Regions from separate parts of the Blautia acetigignens genome, predicted to be linked through region 1. Evidence: riboswitches for the same ligand, from Rfam matches in the RefSeq annotation. Region 1 holds a riboswitch; each other region holds the start of a gene.
The links. Region 1 has a riboswitch for cyclic di-GMP ahead of OCV70_RS07225 (hypothetical protein). Riboswitches for the same ligand answer to the same signal wherever they lie in the genome.

Region 1 (6,045 bases):
AAAAAAACTTGGGTTTTCAAATGCGGCAATCATGGATACACAAAAACTTGTGTTCAAACCGGAATATCGAAAGTTTTGTGAAGAAAATCAGTGTGGATGTTACAACGTGAATCCCGCCTGTCCACCTGAATGCGGAACAGTAGAATCTATGAAACAAAGGGTATTCGCCTATGAAAAAGCGCTTATTCTCCAGACGATACAAAACAAGGATATGGACTACAAAATGGCGAAGCTTGCGCACAATAAACTCACCGAACAGCTGGCCTCTAAAATAATGGAATCTGGAAATACAGACCTGCTGATCATGTCCGCTGGTCCTTACAGGCACCATTCCTGCATGTCCGCCTACTGTGTTGATGCCCAGGAAATGGCAGATGCGGTGGGAATGATCTGCTGGGGGACCGATGATAAGATACGGTATTTTTCACAAATTTTATTTCATGGAAACTTGTAATGGAAAACACATACAACGGTCAATGATATGGCAGACATAAAAATATGATATGAAAGAGAAAATTTTCATTCTATTGCGGTATGACTATAACAATGCTATAATCCCTCCTGAAAAGAGATAAGTACAGCTCTCATCATGATCCAAACAGAAAAAGAGGCGTTTTAGTATGAAAACAGTTTTACCAAGAGAACATGCTGTAGAAGATATTTTTTCCAAAATCCTGGCTTCCCCGGAGGCATCAAGAAGACTTCGTGAAGTGTTTTACCAGTATCTGGATGATGAACATATGCTGGTGGATGAGGATCCGGACCACTTTTTGCAGGTACTCTTTCACGCTTACCAGAACGGGGATGTAAGTGCCCTTCTTCTGGAATTGTGCGGAAAAAGTATGTTTGATCTGCTCCGCGAAGCCTATCTGATCCCAAGAAAATTCCACGGAAAGGCAGGAGAGAATCCGGTCCTTCTTACCAATGTGGAAGGAGAGCTTCTTAAAGATGCTGGAAAGATGGTTTCCGCCCATGACTATGGAAAATTTAAGGAAACCTTTGACCGGCATGAATGTGTACCAAGATCCAGACTTTACCTGGCAGATGGATATGACATTGTACGCTCTTACACGGATGGGCTGGAAATTAAAGAGGAAAAAGAAGAGCGCCAGCGTGGGATTTTAATCCTCTATGCACTTCCGGATACCTGCAAGCTGGGGCTTACAGAGGCGCAGGCCTATGCGGTTGTATGGAAGACTTTCCAGGAGATCCAGCAGGCAGCACCCCGTGCAGTGGTTTTTTATGGACAGGAGACCGGCGTAAAAAAAGAAAATCCAGAGAAACCCTTTGATGAACTTGGCGTTTTGCTTCCCATCCATGAATTTGAAAAGAAAATGCTCCAGCATATGGAGGAAATTGACGGGATCGTCCTTGCCTGCAGGGAGCGGATGATGGAACTTGCAGGAAATGACAGCCTGAAATTATAAAGGGACTTTTCGGAAGGAAGTGGGCTTATGCAGCCAGAGATGGTCAGAAAAAATCATATGGACGTGGAGTGGCATGAATACACCGATGCAAATGGCCAAAATACCCCCGTTATAAATGCAAGCATCACCGAAAAGGCTTCCATTATCGGACGTGTGGGGATCATGTTTTTATCCTGTGGGACTGGAGCCTGGAGGGTCCGAAGCTCCATGAATGCCCTGGCCGAAGCAATGGGAATTACCTGTACCGCAGATATCGGACTGATGTCCATTGAGTACACCTGTTTTGACGGGGAAAACGGCTTTACCCAGTCTTTATGCCTTACCAATACAGGGGTGAATACGTCAAAGCTGAACCGGCTGGAGCATTTTATCCGTAACTTTGAAACAGAGGGAAAAAACATGTCCGGGGAAGAGCTTCACAGCTATCTGGATGAGATTGAAAGGATCCATGGCCTTTATTCCCCGGCAGCCCTGGGACTGGCTGCCGCCATTGCATGCTGTGGATTTACCTTTCTTTTAGGCGGAGGACCAGTAGAGATGTTTTGTGCTTTTATTGGAGCAGGACTTGGAAATTTCCTTCGCTGCAAGCTGACCAAGCATCATTTTACTTTGTTTCTGGGTATTGTTACATCTGTCTCCCTGGCATGCTTTGTATATGCAGGATTATTAAAATTAGGGGAAATCCTGTTTGGGATTTCCATTCAGCATGAAGCAGGATATATCTGTGCCATGCTTTTTATCATCCCTGGCTTCCCCTTTATTACCAGCGGAATCGACCTGGCAAAGCTGGATATGCGTTCTGGTATGGAAAGGCTTACTTATGCACTGATTATTGTCCTGGTAGCCACTATGTCTGCCTGGATCATGGCCATGCTTCTTCACTTACAGCCGGTGGATTTTATAAAGATCCATATGTCTGCTGCAATGTGGATTCTCACACGGCTTATTGCAAGCTTTTTCGGCGTGTTCGGTTTCTCCATCATGTTTAACAGTCCGGTAAGGCTTGCCTGTTCTACGGCAGTACTTGGTGCAATTGCAAATACCCTGCGGCTGGAGCTTGTGGATCTCGCCACCTTACCTCCGGCAGTGGCCGCATTTATCGGAGCTCTGACAGCTGGGCTTCTGGCCTCCCTTCTGAAAAATAAGGTGGGCTATCCAAGGATTTCCGTGACAGTGCCTTCTATTGTGATCATGGTACCGGGGCTTTATTTATACCGTGGATTTTATAACCTTGGAATCATGTCCTTATCCCTTTCCGCATCCTGGTTTGCAGCTGCGCTTCTGATCATTGCAGCACTTCCGCTGGGACTGATCTTTGCAAGGATTTTGACAGATAAGGCGTTTCGGTATTGTACCTGACTTGAATTGCAAACAGGTGCAAGCTGCTAAACCGGTCCGGCAAAAGGAGGTGGCTGATATGTTAAGTATGATTTCCTATGCTGAAGAAAACGGCGAAAAAAAGGCGAAAACCGCTTAGGGACGCTTATGAATATGATAGAGAAGTATATTGCGGATAAAATAACATCTTTATGTGAAAAACGTGATATCAGTAAATACAGATTATCACAGTTTTTTCAGGAAGGTAATTCGGAGAATCTGACAGAAAAACAGAAAGAAGTTCTAAGGGTTTGAAAAATCATTCCTGCAATCTGCACGCCCCACTTTGCGGTATATTTCACCCGAATTCGGCCTACGTAGCCCGGATGTTTTCCTTGTGCAAAGCGGAGTAAGGGGGTATAATAAAATCAGTTTTTTGTATAATTTTAAAAGCTATAATAAGGAAATCGGCAAACCAGATGAAAATTTGGGACGCAAAGCTACAGGACCTGTAAAATGGTAGCCAGTTGCATAAAGTGAGGTGCACTGTCTGTTTGGCAGTGCTTTTATTATAACATGAATTATTAATAGTACATGATAGGTAATTGCGAAACAAGTTCGCAATCCTGATTAAAAAGCGGTAAGAATCCTGCAACGCAGAATTCTTAAGATGAAAAGTAGGTGCTTTTAAATTTAGACATGACTAAAAGACTTCCCAGATAAACTGCGAAGTCATGAGATGGATGCTTTTGTATCTCTGGAGGAATCCATCTGGTCTGAATAGGGAATATCTTCGGTTACTACTATTGGCAAATCGGGCATATATTTTGCAATAAATAAAGAGTCCTTTTTTTAAGGCAGATCTGTATAAGAAGTACTTTACGCTTGAGTATAATCGGAGTCTTACAGGCGGAGAAAAATCCTGGGTGAAAGAAAAACTTACGGGTATGCTGGCAGAATATATCTCTTATGCCAAAGACTGTCTGGGGAATCAGACACTGAAATTTAAGATACAGGACTGCAATGATTATGATGAAATGCTTCAGGCACTGATATATGATAACGATCAAGACTTCAAGAGTGTTCCACTTACAAATATACTCGTACTTTTAAGAAAGGCAAGAAAAGCAGAAGCTGTCGCAAAATGTCATCGGGAACTTATGATCTGATACTTATGGATATCCAGATGCCAAACATGGATGGCTATCAGGCAACCCAGTGTATCCGGCATTTAAATGATAAAAAGAAGGCAGAGATCCCGATCATTGCCATGACAGCAAATGCTTTTGAGGAAGACAAAAAAGAGCATTTGATGCGGGCATGAATGAACATATAGCGAAACCCATTGATATTGAGAAACTGAGAGTGGCCATTCTTTCTGTATTGAATAAACAGAAAAACTGACAGACTGGGAAGAACAACAGCAGGATAATAAAGATGAAAAGAATAAATAAAAAGATAGGAAAAAATAAGAATAAAAGATTATGTTTGAGCATTTTTGCAATTATTATGCTGCTTTTTGTATCAGCTTCTGTTTATGCGTCGGAAATAAAAAGTGACGGGAAAACAACTCAGGCAATGGAGGAAGAAAATAAAACCGTGAGAGTCGGGTATTTTCCATATTCCAATTTTCAGGAAGGAGGTTCCGGGGAACACAAGCAGGGAGCAGGCTATGAGTATCTTCAGAAAATTTCTTATATAACCGGCTGGAAGTATGAATATGTCTATGCTTCCTTTAAAGAGTGCCTGGATATGCTGGAAGCTGGAGAAATAGATATACTTGGAAATGTCAGTTATACACAGGAAAGAGCAGAAGCTATCAATTTTTCTTCTTATGAGGAGCTAACGGAACGATACTGGATCTATACCAGAGAGGACCATGCGGACCTTACGGATGGTGATCTAAAGCAGATAAATGGCTGCCGTATCGGTGTTGCAGATGGAAGCTATCAGAAAGAACTTCTGGAAAAATGGCTGGACAGCAATCAGATCCAGGCAGAGGTTGTTGCCTGTAAAGGCTATGATGAAATGATAGAAAAACTGGATGCAGATGAACTGGAGGCTCTTGTGATTCCGGCACTGTCTGTCAACAGCGATTTTATTGCCATTGCCAATATCGGGGCAAGTGACTGTTATTTTGGTGTATCAAAATCCAGACCAGATCTGTTAAAGGAATTAAATTCTGCCCTGGAAGAAATCAACAACACAGAAACGGACTACAGCAGCAAGCTGTATGCCCGTTATGAAGGAAAAGCGGTCATAAATTATGCACTCAACAAGGAAGAAAAACAATGGCTGGATGCACATGAAAATACAATCCGTGTGGGATATCTAAAGGATAATCTTCCTTTTTGCGGTGAAGAAAATGGGAAACTGACAGGAATCCTTGGAACCGTTTTGGACACTGTCCAGGAAAAATATGAAATCACGATCAAGGCAGTTCCCTGTTCCACGGGAGTGCAGATGAACGAGGCATTGCAATCTGGTGAAATAGATATTGCCGGTCCTATCATTCAGGATCTTTATATGCAGGAACAGTTTCAGGTGGTTTTGACGGATGTAATCTTTGATATTACGCCGGTTGTTATTTACCAGGGGAAAGAATATAGCAGCAGTCTCTCTGCAATCGCAGCGACAGAGACCTCACTGTATTCGGAATTGATGGTGTCCCTTCTTTTTCCAGATGCAGAGATCAAACAATATGACACACAAGAGGAATGCCTGGAGGCAGTAGCAAAGGGAAAAGTAGGAGCAACGGTTATTCCCTCTTCAAAAATCAATCTTCTTAATGAAAGTCCACTGACCAAAAGTCTGTCATTTGCAGAAATGGCAAAACGGCAGGAATTAGCGATGTTTACAACGAGAGGAAACAGAAGAGCAGCTACCATTATCAATAAAGCAATTGAGCAGTCATCCAATATTTTAAATGGCGTTGTCCTTGCGCAGAATTCCGTTTCAGAAAAGAAAATGACCTTGCAGGATGTCCTTGCAGAGTATGCCGACTTCGCTATCGGAATTTCATTTGTGATTATTTTTGTACTGCTTCTTCTGGTCTATTTCCTTTCCGTAAGCAGGAAAAAACAAATGGAAGCGTTGAAAGAAGCACAGAATGCAAATGCGGCGAATATTGCAAAAACAACATTCCTGAACCATATGTCCCATGACATCAGGACACCAATGAATGCAATTGTCGGATTTACAGATATTGCCCTGAAGAGGAAGCCGGACGAAGAAGTGGAGAATTGTCTGAAAAAGATCAGGCAGAGTTCCGAATATCTGATGACACTGATCAACGATGTGT
Region 2 (6,045 bases), on a different contig from region 1:
TAATTCGTCTACTCTATTTTTATTCTCGTATGGAATAAACCATCAATTGAATATCATTATCAGAACTCGACTTTCCACTGAAATCAGCAAAGCTGTTACAAATACGAAGTCCTAATTTACCGAATATCTCCGTGATTTCATCCAAACTATATAACCTTATAGGATTTCCTTCTTTCATTTCAGGCTTATAAAGTGCTTCTCCATACATATAGTCTACCTGCCCATATATCAGCGTTTTTCTATCCTTCTCCCATTCAAAAGCAGATAATGTAAGTCCCTTTTCTCCTGCATCCCATAACTTGCAAACATCAAATTCTTTAGATAAGAGCTTAAGTGTATCAGTATTGGGAACGGTATCACCATTTTCCCAGCGTGATACTGCCTGCCTTGTAACCATAATTTTATCTGCCAGCTCGTCCTGTGACATTCCTCTTTCTGTTCTAAGTTTAAGAATTATCTTTTTTGTTTCCATAGTCGTCACCTCCGTTGTCTTTATCATATCGATAAATCCGCAGTCTGAAAAGCAACCTGTTGTTGCCATAAGCTATCTACATGATTTAGTTATCTCGCTTTGGTCATGACTCTTTTACAATAGGAATTTGTCTTACCAATCACAGAATCCAGCCATGTACAATACTGGTGCATCATTGGTTGGAAAAATATCCCCACAAAATGTTTATACTGGATTCGTTGATCTATAGCATACTTTTAATCTCCCTGATTACACTTTCCCCCGTCAATGGTTTTGCAATATGCTTATTTATTCCTGCCTTTTTGCTGCGCTCCACATCATCCTGAAAAGCATTTGCAGACATGGCTACAATAGGGATCAGTTTTGCATCAGGACGATCCATCGCCCGAATCTGTCTTGCTGCTTCCAGGCCATCCATAACCGGCATCATGATATCCATTAATATCAAATTATATTCTCCTGGCTTTGCCCGGGCAAAAATATCCACTGCCTCTTTTCCATTCCATGCACAGCGAACCAGCATGTTCTCATTTTCCAATATAAATTGTGCAATTTCCATATTCAATTCATTATCTTCAACAAGAAGTGCTCTTTTTCCTTTCAGTGAAACATTCTCAACGGATGATTCTGGCATTTTTGATTCTCTGTCTGAGGAAATCTGGAACGGCAATGTAATCACAAATGAAGTTCCTTCATCCACTTTACTGGTAAAACAAATCTGCCCTCCCATCAGTTTTACTAACTGGCTGACAATAGTCATTCCCAGACCAGTTCCCATATTTGCTTTCTGTTCCAGTCTGTTTTCCTGTGTAAAAGGTTCAAACAAATGCTCCTGAAACTCTTCACTCATCCCAATTCCATTATCTGTACAGGTAAATTCGAATACTGCGGTCCGGTCATCAGAACTGATTTCCTGGCAGCCAACAATAATCTTGCCACCCACATGATTATAATTTACTGCATTACTTCCTATATTCTGCAGGATCTGCTGAAGATGAAGAGGACTTCCAACCAATTGATTATGTATGATATTGACAGCTCCCAGGTTCAGTGAAATTCCCTTTTCATGTCCCTGCATCTCAACAATACCGGTCGATTCTCCCAGCACCTTGCGTAAATCGAAAGTTTTTTCTTCCAGCTGCAATGTTCCAGATTCCATTTTATTCATATCCAGGATATCATTCACAAGATTCAGAAGAAATCCAGATGCTGTCAGGACTTTATCTCTGCACTCCTGCTGTTTTTGCAGATCTTCCGGAAAATGGTTTGCAATCTGCGTAATTCCACGGATTCCATTGATTGGAGTCCGGATATCATGACTCATTCGTCTGAGAAAATCAGTTTTTGAAATATTCGCTTTTTCCGCTTCCTGGGCAATTCTTTTCAACTGTTCCTGATATTCGAACTCTTGCTTTTTTTCTTCCGTAATGTCACGTGCTACATAAAGCACCTCCGTAACAGTTCCGTTTGCATCACGCTGCTTCACAATGAATCGTCCCATATGCCAGTGCCCGTCTGCAGCAAGATATTCTCTCGCAATCGTCTCTTCCTGCTGCAGCCTGGCTGCCAGCGTTGTAACCTCAAAGAACTCCCGCATGGTTTTTTGATCCTCTCTGGAAACAACACTTTTCCGTGCGGTACGAAATGCTTCTGAAGCACATCCGTGACTGCCTGTCAACCGATGCATCACCTCGCCCCCGACAACTTCTTCAAAACTGTCTGTTCGTAGGTTCATAGAATAAATCGTCCAGTAAATCTTTGAAATTGCGGATATGACTGCATTGCTTTCCTGTGCTTCTTTCAGTGATTTTTTCAGAGTAACATTTTCAGAAATATCAAGGAATGTGGTTAGTATTGTTTTTTTCCCGTCTGATGTATAAAAAATTTCCGTCTTCGCAATCGCCGGTGTCAGATGTCCCTTTCCGTCAGGGATTACACATTCATAAGAAACAGCTCCGTCATGGTACCGCATATCCATCAGTTTCTCAATTACATTCTGATTTAAATAGGACACAGCCCCTATGAGCCTGCCCAGATTTTCCTGTGCTTCCCCAACTGTCTCCACTCCATAGATGCGCATAGCTTCTGCATTCATATGGACAAGCTCATGCTCTGGCAAGGTATAGGACAGCACTCCAACACTTATCGTATCCAGAAGTTCTTTATAATAAGAAATCTGGTTTTTGTTTTCATCCTTTAAATGCTGGTTCTGTTGCAGCAATCGGTTCTCCAGAAGTTTTTCTTTTTCAAAATGGACAATATCTCCTGCTTCCTGATGATAGCCCACAATCCTGATCATGTTGTCTGGAGATGGGACTCTCCTTCCTGTACAGCGTATATAAATGACTCCCTTTACAGGATGCATATAACGGTAAACAGCTTCTGATTCATGGCTTTTCAGTTCTTCCATGTAATCCCAGAAGCACTCCCTCTCCTGCGGATAAATATGTTCTGCCACATACTCCATACATTTTTCCGGAGACAAATCTTCTGTAATTCCAAACAGTTCATCTGTGATTTCATCTGTATACAGTCTTGTCTTTTTTCCTTCTTCAGACTCTACTTTCCAGAATCCAGAGTTTCCTGCCTGAAAATATGCCTGTATATCCTCATCGTTCAACTTTTTCATAAACATGTCCCTCTCGAATAATATCTTTAGATATACAAATTAAAAGCACTGCCAAACAGACAGCCCCACCTCATTTCATGCAACTGGCTGCCATTTTACAGGCCCTGTAGCTTTGCGTCCCAGACTTTCATCTGGTTTGCTGATTTCCTTATTATAGCTTTTAAAATTATGCAAAAAACTGATTTTATTATACCCCCCTTACTCCACTTTACACAAGGAAAACATCACCGCCTTAATGCCAAAAAAAGCCGGAAGCCACTTTGCTACCCGTGACCTCCGACTCGTTGTGCTTATTCTAATCAGTCCTTACATCCAAATCAGATCCTCAGCCTCATGGATATCCTTCACGCTTTTTTACCAGAGTATATAAGTTCCGGCTTCGTCATCATAATAGTACCAGCCATTTCCTCTTCCGATTGGCTCTCCATTTCCGTCTGACTGCTGATATGGGATATAGGTTCCGGTTTCCGGATCCCAGGAGTACAGATCATAAGGATCTTGTACATTTTCCTCTGCCTCAGAGGTCTGGACTGTTTCATTCCACTCTACGCCGGATTCATCGATCCAGGTGTCTACGCCATCAAAGGTATATACCGTATTGGTCCGGTCCATATATCTGCCATCAGCCAGTTTATAAACTGTTGTGGTATCACCCCTCAGATTTACAAGCATGGCAGTATCTGGTCCTGGGAAGTCGGTTTGTTCTGTCTGGGACTGATAATTACAATCAGATGACTGCCCGGCATCCGGCTGTCCATCCTGGTTGTCCTGACCGCTCGTCACATCTGTTTCTGTAGGTTCCATCGCTACAGCATCCTCACGATTCTCAGGAAGCTGTACCACATCTTTGATAGTTTCAATTGCCTCAATTTTTGAGCTGCCCCATGGATACCCTTTGCCAGTATAACCAGCTGACGAAAGCAGTTCTTCAGCATTCTCTCCAAGGAGTTCCTGGTATGCATCATATACATCTGCCATCTTCTGGGAAAATTCCGCCTGTTCGTCGTTTCCTTTATCCGACAGCCACCGGACAGTCTCACTTTTGATTTCTTCCTGACTAAGGCTGGTTTCGGTTCCCCAGTCCAGAAGATTGGCTGCCATTTTTACAGTTTTTAAGGAACTGCCTGCTGTTCCAGGCTGGACATCCGTGTTGATTTCATTCAGCATATTGTCCAGTTCTGTAACGGCAGAAGAGGTAGTTGTGGTATTTTGAGAGGTTTCATTCCCAGCTATAGAAGCCTCTGTGCTTTTCGCCTCCTGCTTTGCACTGCTGTTCATTGTCATGGTGCCTGTTACATCAGATCCGTTGCAGGCACTTGCTGTAATGGCCATGGCTGTTAAAATTAATAACAATACTGACTTTTTCATAATCTTGTCTCCTCATTTTTTGTTATTTCATAACTCCAAAATTCTTTTTCTGAAACACTTTGTTCCATATGTTCTTCTTTTGCCCATGCAGGGATGTGGAAATTTCCTGTTTCCGGTTCTCTGACGTGGAAATCAATCCTGTCAAACATTTCTTTCAACTCCTTTATTATCACTTTTGATGTTTTATTTTGTAAATCTGACTGATACATACTCTTTGCTCCAATCTACTAATTTGTTCATTTTAGAGTAAAACAAAAGACCCAGTAACTGCTTCCTATAAATCAGTACAGTTCTGCCTGGATCCGGATGGTATCCAGGGTATTATAGAGGAAATGGGGATTGACCTGGCTTTTCAGGTACAGCATGGACATCTTCTGTTCTGTAAGCTCTGCGCGGATAATGTCCGGGTTCTCCAGGGTCAGGTAAAAAGTCAGGGTCATCAGCGTGATCCCCATTCCGCTGATCAGCCAGGTGTGGTGCAGCCCTTGGAGCACACAGACCATCAATTCTACGATTAGGGCTCCCTAACTATGTCTTGGAATATTACTTTTTGGTCTCTTCTTTTGCTTCCAGAATTGCCTGTTTTTTAGAAAATCATCCTTGCAAAAAAATGCACCGACTCACATATTACAGCTCCGCCAGTATCTGGCTTCCTTTCTTTTTCAACCATCTATATAAAACCAGACATAAAAGGAAAGTAATTCCTGTGAATATTCCTGTATATCCTGCAAAGCCCATTTTCCACAGGTCGGTCATTAAATAACCGGCTGCAAACAAAAGCGTATATAAAAATCCTCCAAAAAGATTAACCGCAACACAGGCACTCTGTTTTATTGGTGCCAGTTCACTGGTCCAATTTAGATTTGGCATTTTGAGACCCAGGAAAAGTCCTGACAGTGCCATCAATAATAAAAATCCCAAACCCAGTACAAAGCTTAAAAGTAGTTGTTCCCATGGACAGATTCCTGTCACTGCCATGCAAATAACACAGAACAGCATAGGGATCCCTGTCAGCCCTGCATGCAGGAGCAGTTTAGCTCTTAGTACCTGCCAGGGTGTAATGGGAAGTGACTGAATCAGCCAGAGGTTTTTCCCCTCTAATGAAACAGATGGCGCTGACATATCATTCATGGATGCCAGGGCACAAAGGGCTGCACAAAGGATCAGCATAACCGAGCCCGGCCGATCCCAAAATACCTGGTTCAAGATCATACATAAACCTTTTCCCTTTACCAGAAATGCAATACCTGCAACAGGCAGAAGAATAATTCCAAGCCCACAGTTCAGCATATAATTGGGACTGGAGGTAAAATGAAGGACTTCCCTTCCAAGCAGTGCTGTCGGAATGCTTTTGCATTTTACTGTTTTTTCCCGGTAAACCTTATGCTCCGTTTTTCCTGTGGAGGTTGCAATTTTCAAAAAGCTTTTTGACATCATAAGCCACATAACAGCGAAAAAAACCAGAACTGCCGCCATCACCACAAACAATGCTCCCAAATCACCTGTACCAGACATTCCCAGTAAATATACCGGATATGCAAAAGATTTTACCTGCATTCCATATACCGCTGCATTT
Region 3 (6,045 bases), on a different contig from region 1:
GGCTCAGGCGGAAGAAGAATCAGCAGTGGTGGATTATACCTGTATTTCCAACCCGGACAGCGAGAAAAAAATTACTGTTTATTTTATATCTGGCCGTCTGTCTGGCCATTATTGTGGCCGCGTACTTCCATCTCAGCAGAATTGCCCGGAAGTATAATACCGAACATCTGGAACTGATCACAAGCCTGTATGCGGAAAAAATGAATGATTCCATGGAATACCTGCAAAATTATGTACAGGAAGATGTGAAAATGATTCAGTCCATGGAAGGGGAGACACCGGAAAAAATTCTGGAGCGTCTGCAGAAGAATCTGAATCAGCAGGCACTGGAATCAGAGCAATCCTTTAATTCAGATCCCTATCAGTCCAGCCAGACTGGAAATATGATTATGACAGTTTTTGTCCCGGTGAAGGATTCCTCGCAGATTCACAGTCTGTATGTGTCTATTATGATAGAGAACCTCAGACAGCTGGGAGTTTATGAACTGCTTCAGGGAAAAATCAGTGTTCAGCTGTTAAATGCGAATTCACAGAATTATGTTACCTGTATCAGCAGCGGTGATGTCAATGCATCGGGAAGCTGGAAAAAAAGGATAAACAGCTTTATATGGGACTGTCCGCTATAGATTTTCTTACCGGAATCCTTAACCGCCGGGCATTTCAGAAGTCTGTGGAAGATGAAATGTATAAAAAGACGCCGGGGGTTTTCATTTTTATTGATGTGGATAATTTCAAAAGCTATAACGATACATATGGACATAATAATGGAGACTTCTGCCTGAAGCATTTTGCAGAAACCATGAAGAAGTGTTTCCCTGCGGAAAGTATTATCGGCCGATATGGCGGTGACGAGTTTGTAGTTTATTTAAAGAACCTGACGGTGGAAGAAGTGCAGAACTATATGGCAGATTTCCAGAGGATGATTTCTCACTTGACGCTTCCAACCGGCGAACAGGTGCAGCTGTCAGCCAGCGCCGGCGGAGCCGCTTTCCCAGATCAGGGCGAAGATTTCATCTCCCTGTGCCGAAACGCCGATTCCGCGTTGTATAACGTGAAACAAAATGGAAAGGCTGCGTTTAAGATGAAAGAGAAGTAAGTTAAGCAGACTTATAGATAATCGCCGAGCCACCTTGAAGCGAGTGGCCCGGCGATTATACCCATTTAATCAATTTCATAAATTTCTTTACTGAATTTATAACTTTAGAAGACAAATATGCTTTTGAGAGTTTCTTTTTGGTGTAAGACCATACAGAAGAAGTTTTGGTTTTATCTATCAGCAGTGCAGTAAAAAATCTTTCCCAGCTGACAAAGTCCTTGCTTTCTATATAGTCTTCCGGTTTTTGCAAAATATTTTGCACATTTATATTTGGTATAATATTGCATGAGAGCAACAGCCATTCAAAAGATTCCGGCGCATATAGCGCCGCATTTTCGATGTTATTTAAATATACATTTAGCTCACGCATTTCAGAACCAAAAGCAGCTCCATCAGCTATAATAAGTTTTGTTCCTTTTATATCTCGATTTTCTTCCAGCTTTTGAATGATATTTGATTTTCCATCTGCTGAAATACAAGTAATCTTTTGAGCTTTTGCTAATTCAGAAAAAAATTGGTAACCGGAATTGGAATCTTCTGTAATTATCATTTGCGGAACTATGGTAGTTTCTGCGGAAATTTCACCGTATAAATGATACAGTTCGTTATAAGTCTGTCTGGTATTATGGAATTTGCCGGATTCACGAAAACCGTATATTTCATTAATGCTGTAGGGAAGCGTTGGAAGCTTTTCGCGGGTTGCAATTACGAAATAGTTATCAGAACCTTGTACCAGTTCTGCAAATTTTTTTGACTTTAGAAAACGATTTCCCTCATCAATAAATATGATGCTATCTGAAATTTCTTTTAATTCTCTTTCCCAGTCTTCACTATCAATTGTACGGCATGCACGGTCACAAGAGAGTTGTACTCCGCTGTCAGCACCGTATCTTCTGTAATCATGAATGAGATCAATTAATACGGTTTTTCCTGAACCACTGTCTCCTGTAAGAATTGTGATATTTCGTTTTATAATAAAATCATATTTTACTTTTCGTGATTCAACAATTATTCTATGAGAACCTTTCATGCTTATCACTCCGGTTTCATTTCATTTAGATATTTACTGGCTATTGGAAGCAGTTCACGCATGGAATGGACAAGTTCGCCTCCGTTTTTTACTTTTATTTCAAAGGCAGTATTTTTTCCAAAGTCCATCATATGCCTGAGATTAATTGTTATGTCCTTGATCTTTCCAATTTCTAACAGCCATTTTGCGCAATTATCACCACATGCAGATGCATTAAAAATTTTGTCTGGCTCATTTAGAATCAATAACAAAGTCTTGACTCCGCCAGATAATCTTTCTGGTGGGATTTGTCCCAGAACAGGACTGCTAATACATTCACTGCTTAAAATATTTGAGTGATCAATATCTTCAACCATTTTTCTGGCAAGTTCTGTTTCAAACCATTCCGGATCATAAGTATTTTTAAAATAAACATTCGTATTGTAAATACTTTGCGGTTCGTCTCCGTATATGATTGTCAGCATATAATGCCTCCGATGCAGATATAAATTTTGAGCTGTCAGTCTGGGAAAAACAAAAAGCGAGTGAAATTCCAACACCTCCGTTGGAGTTTCACCCGCTTTCCTAGATAAGCGTCCCGTGCGGGAATCGAACCCACAGCTAGCGCTTAGGAGGCGCTTGTTTTATCCGTTAAACTAACAGGACAAATCTGTAGGTACAATTGTACTATATTTAGAAACAAATTACAAGGTTTTTCTTTCGTGAGGAAATGGCAAAACGGATAAAAATAAATTAGGAAACCTGTTGAAAAACAATTGCAATTCAGAGAGAGATTGTATACAATGTTCTAAACAAATTTATAAATGGGCAAAGCAGTCGAAAGGCTGTGACGCAAAACTATAGGGCCTGTAAAATGGCAGCCAGCTGCAGAATAATCGGGATAGGAACACATACTATGGCGAATGCTGCAGTATGTGTTTTTTTATATAGATGGAGTAGAGTGAAAATGAAGAAACAGTTATATAAAGAGGAACTTTTGTATTCCGTTGAGGAACTGTAGCTTAGTGAGGAAGCTTATTCTGCAATACAATCAACAATTTACCACAATCACGCCGTTGGTTTTATTGCAGGATATTATGATGAAAATTTGACGATTGCTTATATCAGTGAATTTTTCCTGCATAATCTTGGGTACAGCTATGAGGAATTTATGAACAGAACCTCTGGATCACTGAAAAATGTGGTTTATGGAAAAAACTGTGCTTATATTGAAAATGATCGGTTTCGATATATCAGCGGTAAAGGCGAAATGCAGATGCAGGAGAATCTTAAGCTTATCAGCCAGGGGATCAAATTGTGGCAGCTATGGCGTCTAAGTTTAAGACGGTTTCCAGTGAGCTTACCCTGGAAGAGGCCTTTTCCCCGGAAAATATCAGGAGCAGGCTGAAAAAGCCGGAGGATATTTTCCGGTTCGAGTACTGCACAATGAATGAGAAGCAGTTTAAATCCATAGCAATTTCTCCGCTGGCATGGACTGAAGGGGAGAACAGGCAGGCGGCAGCAATCCGTTCGCTCCACAAACAGGACGGAAAAACTATCCCCATTGTAGCCATGACTGCCAATGCCTTTGCAGAAGACATTTTGCTTGCCAAAAATGCAGGAATGAACGAACACATCTCCAAACCACTGGACATGACACGGCTCAGGGATGTGCTGAGACGGTGGCTGTAGAGACGTATTTTCTCGAAAAGAAAATCAGAAGTCAGGCAAAATGTAATGGCGCGAATCCATTTAAACTAATATAATCAAATTACCTGAAAAACAGAGGACTGCGATGATGAAGCAGTCAAGTAAAAAATGGAGGGGGAAGTTTTTATGATTACAGATTATGCGGACAAGCTGCATCTTTATGGAGATTTGCAGGAGTATGCAGACATGGTTCTGGCATTTATTGAGAAGCAGAAGAAGGAAAATCTTCCGGCGGGCAGATATGATCTGGAAAATGGTGTGTTTGCCTCTGTGCAGAGTTATACTACAAGACCGTTAGAGGGCTCACAGATGGAATCCCACAAGAAATATTGTGATTTACAGTATCTAATAGAGGGAAAAGAGAAAATCTACTGGGCTTCTTTGCGGAATCTTACAGTGGAGAATGACATGACACCGGAGAGTGATTCTATTCTTTATGTGGCTGGTCCATGGCAGGGGTATACGGTACTGGAGCCGGGAATGTTCGGCTTCTATGCACCGGATGACGGACACATGCCAGGAGTTGCAGCAGACGAGCCGGCACCTGCGAAGAAAATTGTGTTTAAGATTCCAGTGAAATAAGCTGTTTGTGACGGAAGGGAAATACAATATAATTTCTTATTGAAAAAACAGGAACCATATAATATGCTGCTTATAAGTATCATGCTTGTAAGTAGCATTTTTATAATGACATATTATTTGAGGAGTTGTACAAAAGAGGGGGCATAAATCGTGAAAAATCCATTGCATTATCAGATTTCAGAATATGACTGCGGACCCACATCCATGTTGAATGCGATTATTTATCTGTTTGACAGGGATGAGATCCCGCCGGAGGTGATCCGAAATACCATGCTTTACTGTCTGGACTGCTACAGCAAAGAAGGCATTCCGGGAAAAAGAGGTACATCCAGGGCGGCCATGATGTTTCTTTCCAATTGGCTGAATGAGTTTGGGAACCTTGGGATGATGACGGTAAGCAGTGAATATTTGTCGGGATCTGAGGTGTACATAGGTCCGGGGAGTAGGATTAACCAGGCACTGAGTCATGGCGGGGCAGCCGTGGTAAGACTGTTTCTGGATGAACCCCATTATGTGCTCCTTACCGGAGTGAAGGACGGCAGTATTTTGCTGTTTGATCCTTATTATTGGGATGAGCCTTACGAGGAAAAAGATATCCTCATTGATCTGGAACATCCAAGAGCATACAACCGGGAAGTGCCTTTCCGGTATTTCAACCGTGAAGAAGACGTCCTGTATGCCCTTGGAAAAGTAAATGCCCGGGAGGCTGTGCTGGTTTATAATGAGAAAACCAGAGTGCCGGTGGAAGAGGTTATTGAGTACTTTATTTAGTAAAATTGGAAAGATACTACTTATGAGTATATTACTGGTAAGTAGTATCTTTTTGTATTCTGATGATTAACTTTACGGCGCAGAACTCTTCTGCGTCAGCGGATGTTCCCTGTAGTACATCCTGGTAAAGTTCAGGAATTTCTGCATATCTCCGCTGATGTATTTTCCCTTTTTCCAGACCATTCCAATTTTTACGCGAACAGGCGGATTAAGGGGAATGCCGACGATCCCGGAGCTGGCAAATTTGTCAGTCATGCTGGTATAAAGGAAGCAGCCGTATTTTCCGGTTTTTACAAACTGCAGGGTCGTGTAGATCTGGCTGCTGCGCATGACGATATTAGGCGTGTAGCCGTCCATTTCGAACCGTGTTTTTAACAGCTGGTTCTGCACGGAATCAGCGTTGAAGAAAACCATATCTTCTTTTGACATTTCTTTGGTAGTAACCGATTTTTTGTCCGCCAGTCGGTGGTCTTTACTCACACAAAAAACAACCTGGTCATTTGCCAGAACCGCATTATGGAATTTATCAATATTATACTGCTCCATATTAACCAGAGCCAGATCCAGGGTGTCATCCTGAACCAGATTGCAGGCGCGGACAGAGCCGTATTCTTCCAGAACGACAGCAATTTCCGGATGCTCCCGGCGAAAGGCAGTGAGCAGTTCCGGAAAAAAGACCGTGCTCAGCATGGGCGGAATCCCGATGCGAAGAGGCGGTTTCACTCTTGCCATGCTGGAGTAGTCAGCCTGAAGCTCGGTGCAGTACTGAAGAATGTAGGTGGCTTTTTCGTAAAGTGCCTCTCCCTCCTGGGTAAGGATCAGCTGATTTCCTTTCCGGTAAAAAAGACTGATTCCAAATTCGATTTCCAGGTCACGG

Region 2: it holds a riboswitch for cyclic di-GMP, as region 1 does, so the genes downstream of both, OCV70_RS14500 (ATP-binding protein) here and OCV70_RS07225 (hypothetical protein) in region 1, are expected to answer to the same signal.
Region 3: it holds a riboswitch for cyclic di-GMP, as region 1 does, so the genes downstream of both, OCV70_RS12010 (response regulator) here and OCV70_RS07225 (hypothetical protein) in region 1, are expected to answer to the same signal.

The regions. Positions count from the first base shown of each region.
Region 1 covers NZ_JAOQJM010000004.1:140,159-146,203, reverse strand. The annotation lists gene OCV70_RS07240 (DUF2284 domain-containing protein) at 1-454, shown strand, start outside; gene OCV70_RS07235 (DUF4866 domain-containing protein) at 621-1,427, shown strand; gene OCV70_RS07230 (threonine/serine exporter family protein) at 1,455-2,786, shown strand; gene OCV70_RS19675 (DUF6783 domain-containing protein) at 3,002-3,106, opposite strand; gene OCV70_RS19670 (DUF6783 domain-containing protein) at 3,077-3,157, shown strand; cyclic di-GMP riboswitch class I at 3,204-3,279, shown strand; gene OCV70_RS07225 (hypothetical protein) at 3,671-3,913, shown strand; partial or broken gene OCV70_RS07220 (response regulator) at 3,898-4,148, shown strand; gene OCV70_RS07215 (ATP-binding protein) at 4,182-6,045, shown strand, end outside.
Region 2 covers NZ_JAOQJM010000014.1:5,974-12,018, forward strand. The annotation lists gene OCV70_RS14495 (helix-turn-helix transcriptional regulator) at 20-472, opposite strand; gene OCV70_RS14500 (ATP-binding protein) at 696-3,101, opposite strand; cyclic di-GMP riboswitch class I at 3,177-3,252, opposite strand; gene OCV70_RS14505 (hypothetical protein) at 3,456-4,469, opposite strand; gene OCV70_RS14510 (hypothetical protein) at 4,466-4,678, opposite strand; gene OCV70_RS14515 (sensor histidine kinase) at 4,751-4,972, opposite strand; gene OCV70_RS14520 (hypothetical protein) at 5,097-6,045, opposite strand, start outside.
Region 3 covers NZ_JAOQJM010000009.1:90,787-96,831, reverse strand. The annotation lists gene OCV70_RS12040 (hypothetical protein) at 1-157, shown strand, start outside; gene OCV70_RS12035 (hypothetical protein) at 201-626, shown strand; gene OCV70_RS12030 (GGDEF domain-containing protein) at 608-1,096, shown strand; gene OCV70_RS12025 (P-loop NTPase family protein) at 1,152-2,126, opposite strand; gene OCV70_RS12020 (DUF4869 domain-containing protein) at 2,132-2,590, opposite strand; tRNA gene OCV70_RS12015 (tRNA-Arg) at 2,700-2,771, opposite strand; cyclic di-GMP riboswitch class I at 2,923-2,998, shown strand; gene OCV70_RS12010 (response regulator) at 3,423-3,797, shown strand; gene OCV70_RS12005 (NanQ anomerase/TabA/YiaL family protein) at 3,942-4,397, shown strand; gene OCV70_RS12000 (hypothetical protein) at 4,548-5,168, shown strand; gene OCV70_RS11995 (LysR family transcriptional regulator) at 5,241-6,045, opposite strand, start outside.